3 regions of the Kineococcus sp. NBC_00420 genome follow, and region 3 is predicted to be linked to each of the others. Evidence: riboswitches for the same ligand, from Rfam matches in the RefSeq annotation. Region 3 holds a riboswitch; each other region holds the start of a gene.

Region 1 (3,262 bases), 2.9 Mb from region 3:
TACGGCAGGAGCAAGACCCTCGCCGAACGCGCCGCCTGGGAGTTCGCCGCCGCGAACGGCCTGGACCTCGTCACCCTGCTGCCGGTGGCGGTGATGGGACCGGTCATGGGGCAGGACGTCTCCGGCGCGAACCAGATCGTGCAGCGTCTGCTGACGGGCGCGGTGCCGGCGCTGCCGCACCTGTTCTTCCCGATCGTCGACGTGCGCGACGTCGCCGCCGCGCACGTCCTCGCCGTCGGCAGCGCGGAGGCCGCCGGACAGCGGTTCCTGCTCTCCGACGGCCCGACCCTGGAGTTCCCGGAGATCGCCGCGATCCTGCGCTCGGCCCTCGGGGCGGACGCCGACCGGGTCCCCACCCAGGTCCTGCCGAACGATGTCGTCCGGGCCGGCGCCGACGCCGACCCGGCGTTGCGGGCCATGGTGCCCGACCTCGGCTACGCGAAGCGGACCTCGAACGAGAAGGCCCGCCGAGTGCTCGGGTGGGCACCCCGACCCGCCTCCGAGGCCGTCGAGGCGGCGGGTCGGAGCATGGTCGAGCGCGGACTCGTGTGACCTAGCGCCCGGCCGCGGGATCCACCGAGGCGTGGGTGCCGACGTCCCACACGAACGGCGGTTCGGTGCCGTTGACCGACCAGTCGCCGACGATCCGCTGCTTGTAGATCACCGGGTTGTGCGAGGCGACCGTGCGGGCGTTGCGCCAGTGCCGGTCGAGGTCGCGGGCCCGCGAGGTGCCCGACGCGCCGAGGGTGTTGAAGAGCAGCGTCGCGGCGCGCGGGACGGACTCCGAGAGCACGACCTGGGCCTGGGCGGTCCGGATCTCGGCCTCGACGTTCGCCGCCCGGTCCGCCGCCGTCCCCGGCAGGTGTGCCGTGTCGGCGGCGGACTGGACCGCCTGCGCCGCAGCGCGGGTCACCGAGCGGGCGGTGAACGCGATCGAGGAGATCTCACCCACCACCGACAGCACCTGGGCGTCGTTCCTGACGAGAGGGGCCAACCCGTGGGTGTAGCTGCGGGTCCGGGTGCGGACCTCGTGCCCGGTGTCGCGTTCGACCGCCGCGGCGATCCCGGCGTGCACGGCCAGCAGGACGAGTTGGTACAGCGCGGTCTGGTAGCGGAACCGGGTGGTGAACGGGGAGACGTCGTCGGCGGCGATCTCGACGTCGTCGAGCTCGAGGGTCCCGGTCCCGGTGAGCTGCTGCCCGAAACCGTCCCAGTCGTCGGAGACGCGAACCCCCCGGCCCCGGACGGGGACCAGCGCGGTCACGACCTCGTGGGTCCCGTCCGGCAGCCGCCGGCGGGCGGTCGCGTCGGTCCAGTCGGCGTAGATCGTGCCGGTCGTGTAGTACTTCCGGCCCGAGATCGCGGTGCGCCCGTCCCGGGTGGTGACGATCGTCTGCTGCTCGCCGGTGACCCCGTCACCGACCTCGCTCCAGGAGTTCCCGACCATCTCCCCCGCGACCAGCCGCGCGATCCAGCGCGAGCGGTACTCCCCCACCGGCAGGCTCAGGACCTGCTCCACCCAGGCGATGTGGCCGCGGAAGATCTGCGGCAGGTTCGAGTCGGCGGCCGCGAGGTCGACCAGCAGGTCGGTGAACTCGACGAGGTCGAGACCGCCACCACCCTCCTCGACGGGGATGCGCAACCGGCCGAACCCGGCGTCGAGGAGTTCCCGGACCTGGTCCCGTGGCAGTTCGTGGTCCTGCTCGCGCGTCACGGTGCCGGCCGCGATCCGTTGCAGCAGCGGCGAGAAACGTTCCCGCACATCGGGTTCGACAGTGGGTTCCAGGGTGGTGCTCACGGAGCTCTCCTCGATCGTGGACGCGTCGGCGTCCGGAACGGGAGGGACAGCGTCCTTACCCGTGCCGGAGCACCAGGTCAGGTCGTCACCCGGGGCACCCCACGACGAGGAGGGTTGCCGGCCAGCGAGCCGGGGCTTGTCGCTGGCGCTCATGACCTGGGACCAGGGAACCACAGGTGGGGAGGGAGGGTCCAGCCCGCTCCGCGGGTGGCCGATCGGGCCGCGGCGGACAGCAGAACGGGAACGCCTGCTCCAGCCCCCCGGAGCAACCGTTCCCGTTCCTGTGTTCCCGCGCCACCGCCCCCGGAGGCCCCCCGGCCTCCCACGGTGCGCGAGTTCCTGCGTCGCGGTCGTCGCTCCCCTCCTGAGGCGACGACCCCGACGGGTCCTAGATCCCCCGGACGACGCCGGAGGTGGTGTCGCGCAGGTCGATGACCCGCGGCGGTGCGGACTGCGCCTCGTGGGCGGCCTGCGCCGCCTCGAGCACGTCGGTGATCTCGTGACCGATGAGTTCGTGCCGTTCCAGCAGCGCGTCGCGCAGCGCCGCCACCAGGTGGCGGTTGCGGTCCATGAGTTCGCGGACGAACTCCTTCTGCTCGGTCAGCAGGTTCTCCACCAGTCGCCGCCCCTCGGAGTCGCCGAGGACGCGGGAGACGAGGTTCCCGTCGGCGAACGCGCCCTGCTGGACGGCGGCGAACGAGACCAGGGTCCCGGCCATTCCCGCCGAACCGACCATCTGCGCCGCGACCTGCGTCGCGGACTGCAGGTCGCCGGCCGGGCCGGTCGAGACGTCGCCGAAGAAGAACTCCTCGGCGACCTGACCGCCGAACGCGATCTTGATCAGCCCGGCGAGTTCGCTGCGGGAACGGGTGTAGACGTCCTCGGCGTCACCGTGGGCGAGCAGCCCCAACGCGTTGGCGCGCTTGATGATCGTGAGGACCTCGAGGCGGCGCTGCGGGGCGACGAGCCAGGCGATCGTGGCGTGTCCGGCTTCGTGGGTCGCGATGAGCCGCGCCTCGTGGTCGGTGTAGCCGACGGGCTGGCCGAGGCCGACCTCGGTCACCAGGCGGGCCTGCTCGACGTCGCTCCAGTTCATCCCGTCGGCACCGCGACGGACGGCGTTGACGAGGGCCTCGTCGAGCAGGCTCTCGATCATCACCGGCGAGTACCCGTTGGTGATCCCGGCGAGCGCGTCACGACGTTCGTCCTCGTCGAGCGGGGCCTCGTGGGCCTTGCGGGACAGGAAGTGGTCGACGAGCTCCCGGCGGCCGACCTTGTCCGGCAGGCCGAAGCTGAGCCGACGGTCGAAACGGCCGGGACGCAGCAGGGCCGGGTCGAGGGAGTCGGCGCGGTTGGTCGCGGCGATGAGCAGGATCTCGACGGGTTCGCTCTTCGGCCGCTGCAGCCAGCGGTGCTGGGGCAGGAACCGGTTGGCGGTGTCGACGAACCAGCCCTGCAGCCGCT
Region 2 (3,262 bases), 250 kb from region 3:
GGGCTCCTCCTCGACGGGGACGGCCGGCACCACGGGCGCGACGGCCGTCTTGCGGCTGCGACGACGACGGGCGGGGGCCGCGGCCGGGGCCTCGGCGGGGGCCTCCGCAGTGGTCTCCACGGCGGCCGGTTCGACGGCGGGCTCGGGGGTGGGTTCCGGGGTGACCTCGACCTGGGGGGTCACCTCCGCCACGGGTTCCACGACGGGTTCGGCGACAACGGGTTCGGCGGCCACCTCGGCCGGGGTCGCGACCTTGCGGGTCGCCCGACGCGCACGACGACGCGGCGGCGCCTCGGTCTCCACGACAGGCTCGGGTGCCGGGGCCACGACGGGCTCCGGCTCCGCCGCCACGACGGGATCGGGCGTCGGTTCCGCCACAGCGGGGGTGGCGGGGGTGGCGGGCTCGGCCGCGGCGCTGGTCTCGCCTGACACGTCGACGTGGGCCGGCGGACCGGCGGGTCGACTCGCCGCACGGCGCCGGCGGGGCCGCGTCGTCGCCGCGCCCTCGGCTGCTGCTGCGTCGTTCTCTTCGGGTGTGGTGCTCACGGGTGCTCCGCTCGCCCGCGGCGCCCGCTCCACCGGTGAACCCACGGCCGCGCGAGCGTCCTGGTCGGAATCGCCGGGTGGGTCGTCCCGCACCCGACGGAAGTCCTCTGTGTGCACCGACGGGTTCGCGCTCTTCGCGTGCTCCGTCCGTGCCGCCGGCGGTCGACGTCCGGCGTGTGGCCCGGGGCGCCTGCGAGGTCCTTCCACTGGACCGCGGCGCTCCCCGGAGCCCGCGCGCAGGGCGACGGTCTCGACAGCGGGCCGGGCGCCCGGTGTAGGGAACGCTCGACCACTGTCAGTGTCGCACAGCTCGCCAGGACGGGTCCGGGCCGTCCGCGGCAACCGTCGCCAAGGGGGCCGGCGGTCCGCTACTCTCCGATCAACACCATCCAGAGTGGCCGAGAGACCTGGCTCGACGACGCCACAGCAACCACCGCGCAGCGGCAGGTGCTCCCGCCAGGGCGATGGAGGAAACAGCGTGATCAGCCGTACCCGCTCGACCCTGACCCGGCGCTTCCACGTCGACTTCTCGCGCGCCGCCTCCACGGCGTGTCGCCAGGGCGCTCCGATGCGCCGGGGGACGCCGCGCGCGGTCTGAGCACCGCCGCCGCATCCCCGCAGCACCTCGCTCGACCTCCTCCCCCGCGCCCTCGCGCACCCCGACGGACGGTCACCGTCCGCCTACCCCCCGGAGCACACCCATGTCCGCGCCCCGTCGCACCCTCCTGCCCGCCAGCACCTCCCGACTCCTCGCGTCCCGTCGGCGGGTCCTCTCCGGGGCTCTCGGCCTCGGCGCGCTCGCCGGCACCGGCACGCTGGCCGCCTGCGGTGACGAGAGCACCTCCTCGGGCCTGAGCGCCGGGAAGGCCGTCGACCTCAAGGGGGCGACGATCAAGCTGATGGTGAACCAGCCGCACGTGCTGGCCTTCACGGACCTGCTCGGCAAGAAGTTCGCGGCGGAGTTCGGCGGGAAGCTCGAGGTCACGGCGATCCCCTACGACCAGCTCACGAGCAAGCAGATCCTGGACGTGCAGGGCGGCGACGGGGAGTTCGACGTCTTCGACTACTTCTACTTCGGCCTCGGCCAGCTCGTCGACGCCGGCGCCCTGGTCGACCTCACGGACTGGATCGGCGCGAACACCGACATCGCGACCGACGACTTCCTGCCCTCGATCTACGACCCGTACACCCTGATCGACGGCAAGCGCTACGGCCTGCCCTTCGACGGCGACACCCACGTCCTCTACTACAACACCGAGGTCTTCGAGAAGTACGGCGTCGAACCGCCCAACACCTGGGACGACTACGACGCGGTCGCCGCGAAGATCACCCAGGACTCCGGCGGCAGCGTCTACGGCGCGATCGTCGAGGGTCAGCAGGTCCCGATGATCCTGGGCTGCTCCTTCATCAACCGCCTCGCCGGCTACGGCGGCACGCTCGTCGGCTCCGACGGCAAGGCCGCGTTCCACGGGGCGGAGGGGCTGGCCGCGCTGCAGCACCTCATCGACGTCTCCCCCGCGGCCCTGCCGACACCGCTGCAGACCGGCTTCGACCAGGCCAACTCCGCCTTCCTCTCCGGTCAGGGCGCGATGCTCGACACCTGGACCGACCTCGGGCTGAAGGCGCAGGACCCGGCCGGCTCGAAGATCGTCGACAAGTGGGGCGTGGTCACGCTCCCCGTGGGCGGGAAGAACACGACCGCGCGCACCGCGCTGGACGCCGGGTTCGGCCTGGGCGTCTCGAGCGCCTCCCAGCAGATCGACAAGTCCGCCGCCTTCGTGAAGTGGGCGACGAACCAGGAGAACAACCTGCTGCTCGCCTCCACCGCGGGTTCTGGGATCGACCCGGCGCGCAAGACCGTCCTGGACTCCACCGACTACGCCACGGCCGCGGGCATCGCGACCGACGTCATCCGCGAGGGTCTCGACGGTGACCCGCTGGCCTGGCCGAGCCGGGCCGGTGCGCCGAAGGCGCTGCAGGACCTCGTCGACCAGCTGGCGCTCGCCATCCAGGGGTCCACGGAACCGCAGGCCGCGCTCGACAAGGCCGCTGAGAGCTGGGAGAAGGAACTCGGATGAGCCAGCTCCTGGACGGGCAGCGCACCGTGCCCGGGCCGCGGCGGGGTCGCCGCGATCCTGCGGCCCGGCGCGCGGTCCCCGGCCGCCACCGGCCGGGGCACGTCTCGACGTGGCTGGCCGCGCCCAGCCTCGCGGGGCTGGCGCTCATGCTGGTCTACCCGACGGTGTTCGTCGTGGCCCTGGCCTTCACGAAGTCGTCGCTGGGCAAACCCCTCCAGCACTTCACGGGGGTCGACAACTTCGTCGACGCCTGGGAGTCGCTGGCCTTCGCGGGTTCGCTGGTCCGTTCCGTGGTCTTCGCCGTCGTGGCCGCCCTGGTCGCGACGGGACTCGGCATCGCCCTCGCCCTGTTGCTGCACGCGCGGGGGACCCGGTTCGGCGCGGTGGGAACGATCCTCCTGCTGCCCCTGGTCACGCCGCCCGTCATGGTCGGGGTGGCCTGGAAGCTCATGCTCGCCCCGGTCGGGGGCGCGTTCGGCGGGTTGTTCTCGGCGATCGGCTTCCCCGGCGCGAACCCGTTGGGCGACAGCGTGGGAGCCTTCGCCGCGTTGATCGTCATGCACGTCTGGCAGTGGACGCCCCTGGTGACCCTGCTGGTCTTCGCGGCCCTGCTGGGGGTCCCCGAGGAACTCCGCGAG
Region 3 (3,262 bases):
GGTGATGCCGACGGGCACCTCGCGCGAGACGCCGAGCGTGCCGCGGGCGTCCCAGTGCGCCTCGGCGGTCACCGACGCGTTGCGCAGCTCCACGCCCATGGCGGTGGCCACGCTGCGCAGGGTCACGCCGGCGCAGGCCGCGACGGCCTCGCAGAGCATGTCGGCGGAGCACGCCTCGGTCCCGTCGCCCCCGGCGGCGGGGTGCAGCCCGGCGCGGGTGGTGCCCGCGAACCCGTCGACCGACACGCCGATGGACTGCCCGTCCAGCACCGCCACGGCCTTCGCGGGGACCAGCGCCTGGGCCGGGTCCTCGCGGTAGGCGTCCTTCAACGGCTTCTGCAGGGCCCTCAGTTCGGTCGAATCCACCGGGCGAGCTTAGGCCCCCGTGGGGCCGGCCCCGCAACACCCGCGAAGATGCTGCCGTGAAGTGGACCACTGCCGTCAGCAAGCTCGCCGACGTCGCCCAGGGGTGCGAGCACGCGAACTCGTTGCCCACCGAGCTGAACCTCTTCCGCGCCGAGGAGGCGTGGGTCTTCGGCGCCCTGCTCGGCCCGCAGCAGGACAGCGAGGACCCGACGTTCGTCCGGGTCGCCGTCGTCGTCGACCTCCCCGAGGACGAGTGCGCGCTCTTCAGCCGACCGCAGGCCGGTGAGTTCTGGCTCAACGCGTCCGGACTGGGGAAGAGCCCCGTCCAGGTCCTCTTCCGGTCCGCGCAGGCCCCGGTGTGGAACCACCTGGTCGAACGGCCGGTGCGGTTCTGGGCCCGGGAGGAGGGCCTGGACCACGAGGCGCTCCTGCAGCTGCGCAACGGCGACGGCGAGGCGCTGCGCCCCGAGGCGCCCACGGACGGGGAACTGCGCGAACGCCTCGACCGCGACCTGCGCGCGAGCCTCGAGGCACTGCGCCGCACGGCCACCGACTACGACGGGAAGCGTTGGGCCCGGGCCAACCACAAGAAGCTCGGCGACGCGCTGGCGGACGCCGCCCTGGGCCTGCTGAGCCTGCAGGACGCCCGCGACGCTCTGGGCGCGAACGGTCTGGACGCGTGAGCGACGAGAAGCTGACGTACCGGCTGCTGACCGGCCCCGACGACCGTTCCTTCTGCGAGAAGGTCACGGCGGCCCTGGCCGAGGGCTACGTCCTGTACGGCAGCCCGTCGGTGACGACGACGGACGGGCGCACCGTCGCCGCGCAGGCCGTCGTCCTCCCCCACGTCCTGACCCGACCCGGTGACGGCGGGGCGGCGTGACCGAACGCCTGCGCTGAGACGCGGGCAGTCCTACGGTCGGCTGAACACCGGCGCGGGGGCGATTTGACGGGTTCGACGACGGGAACCTACGGTTCCCCCACGGTCATGAGTGACAGCGACAAGCCCTGGCTCGCTGTCCGGCAACCCTCCCCCGCGGCGGGGTGCCCCAGGTGAAGACCAGGCCGGACGACCCCGTCCGGCAAGCGCGGAACAACGGACGCCGTCGATCACGGCGTGCTGCGAGCCGCGCGCCCGCCGTTCGACCACCGGAGTGCCACCGTGTCCAGCCCCGCCCCCGCCCTGCCCGACAAGCCGAAGCGCCGCGGCCTCCTCATCGGGATCGTCGCGGCCGTCGTCGTCGTGGTCGTGGTGATCGTCGCCGTCGTCCTCGGGACCCGCAAGGACGACACCGCGACGACCACCGCCGCCGGTTCCGCCCCGGCCCAGACCGTGAAGATCGGCGTGGCCGACAAGTCGCTGGACTACTGGACGACGTACGTGGACCTGGCGAAGTCGAAGCTGAACGTGACCGTCGACCTGGTCAACTTCTCCGACTACAGCCTGCCGAACCCGGCGCTGTCGCAGGGCGAGATCGACCTGAACCAGTTCCAGCACATCCAGTACCTGGCGAACTACGACGTCACCGCCGACGACGACATCCAGCCCATCGGTGGCACCGCCATCTACCCGCTGCCGCTGTACTCGACCACGGCGAAGAGCCCGTCCGAGCTCCCCGAGGGCGCGAAGGTCGCCATCCCGAACGACGACATCAACCAGGCACGCGGCCTGCTGGTGCTGCAATCGGCGGGTCTGCTGACCCTCAAGGACGGGGGCAACGCCTTCTCCTCGATCGAGGACATCGAGACCAAGAAGGTCGACGTGACCGCCATCGACGCCTCGCAGACCGCGAACGCGCTGCAGAGCGGTTCCGTCGCCGCCGCGATCGTCAACGTGAACTACGCGACCAGCGCCAAGCTGCCGGAGACCGACGTCATCGCCAAGGACGACCCGTCCGACCCCTCGGCCGCGCCCTACGTCAACATCTTCGCCGCGCGGGCCAAGGACAAGGACAACGAGACCTACCTGAAGCTGGCGGCCCTCTTCCAGGACCCGGCCGTGCAGACGGTGTTCTCCAAGGACTACCCGAACGCGGTCGTCTCCGACCGCAGCGCCGCGGACCTGCAGGCCGACCTCGCCACCGTCGAGGCCGACGCGAAGGCCGCGAAGGGCAAGTGAGCGCCCTCGTCACGCTGGAGAACGTCTCCAAGCGCTTCGACCGCCGCGACGGCCAGTCCGTCGCGGCGGTCGACGACGTCTCCCTCGACGTCGAGGAGGGAGAGGTCCTCGCCGTCATCGGCTACTCCGGCGCCGGCAAGTCCACGCTCGTCCGCCTCGTCAACGCCCTCGAGCTGCCGACCTCCGGCAGCGTCAGGGTCGGGGGGCAGGACCTGACGAAGCTGTCGGAGGGCGAGCTGCGCACGGCCCGGTCGAAGATCGGGATGATCTTCCAGCAGTTCAACCTGTTCCGCTCGCGGACGGTCGCCGGGAACGTCGCCTACCCGCTGCGGGTCGCGAAGGTCCCCGCGAAGCAGCGCGACGCCCGCACCGCGGAACTCCTGGACTTCGTCGGTCTCCTCGACCGGGCGCACGCCTACCCTGAACAACTCTCGGGTGGGCAGAAGCAACGCGTCGGCATCGCCCGCGCGCTGGCCACGAACCCCCCGCTGCTGCTGGCCGACGAGGCCACCAGCGCGCTGGATCCCGAGACCACGACCGAGGTCCTGTCGCTGCTGCGGCGGGTGAACACCGAACTCGGGGTGACGATCATCGTCATCACCCACGAGATGGACGCCGTGCGCCAGATCGCCGACCGCGTCGCGGTCATGGAAGAGGGGCGGATCGTCGAGGTCGGCGAGGTCTACGACGTGTTCTCGAACCCGCAGACCGCCGCGGCCCAGCGCTTCGTGCGCAGCGCCACCCACGACCGGCCCCCGGCCGAGACCCTGGCCCGGC

Evidence for each region. A riboswitch is a leader RNA that binds a small molecule or an ion and turns the genes downstream of it on or off. The one in region 3 is predicted to bind S-adenosylmethionine.
Region 1: it holds a riboswitch for S-adenosylmethionine, as region 3 does, so the genes downstream of both, OG218_RS06615 (acyl-CoA dehydrogenase family protein) here and OG218_RS21105 (MetQ/NlpA family ABC transporter substrate-binding protein) in region 3, are expected to answer to the same signal.
Region 2: it holds a riboswitch for S-adenosylmethionine, as region 3 does, so the genes downstream of both, OG218_RS22235 (ABC transporter substrate-binding protein) here and OG218_RS21105 (MetQ/NlpA family ABC transporter substrate-binding protein) in region 3, are expected to answer to the same signal.

What each region holds. Positions count from the first base shown of each region.
Region 1 covers NZ_CP107930.1:1,358,842-1,362,103, forward strand. The annotation lists gene OG218_RS06610 (NAD-dependent epimerase/dehydratase family protein) at 1-552, shown strand, start outside; gene OG218_RS06615 (acyl-CoA dehydrogenase family protein) at 554-1,798, opposite strand; SAM riboswitch class IV at 1,845-1,955, opposite strand; gene OG218_RS06620 (AAA family ATPase) at 2,187-3,262, opposite strand, start outside.
Region 2 covers NZ_CP107930.1:4,530,881-4,534,142, reverse strand. The annotation lists partial or broken gene OG218_RS22240 (Rne/Rng family ribonuclease) at 1-591, opposite strand, end outside; SAM riboswitch class I at 929-1,017, shown strand; gene OG218_RS22235 (ABC transporter substrate-binding protein) at 1,248-2,624, shown strand; gene OG218_RS22230 (carbohydrate ABC transporter permease) at 2,621-3,262, shown strand, end outside.
Region 3 covers NZ_CP107930.1:4,276,556-4,279,817, reverse strand. The annotation lists gene OG218_RS21120 (OsmC family protein) at 1-366, opposite strand, end outside; gene OG218_RS21115 (DUF7711 family protein) at 423-1,049, shown strand; gene OG218_RS21110 (DUF1737 domain-containing protein) at 1,046-1,249, shown strand; SAM riboswitch class IV at 1,351-1,461, shown strand; gene OG218_RS21105 (MetQ/NlpA family ABC transporter substrate-binding protein) at 1,529-2,485, shown strand; gene OG218_RS21100 (methionine ABC transporter ATP-binding protein) at 2,482-3,262, shown strand, end outside.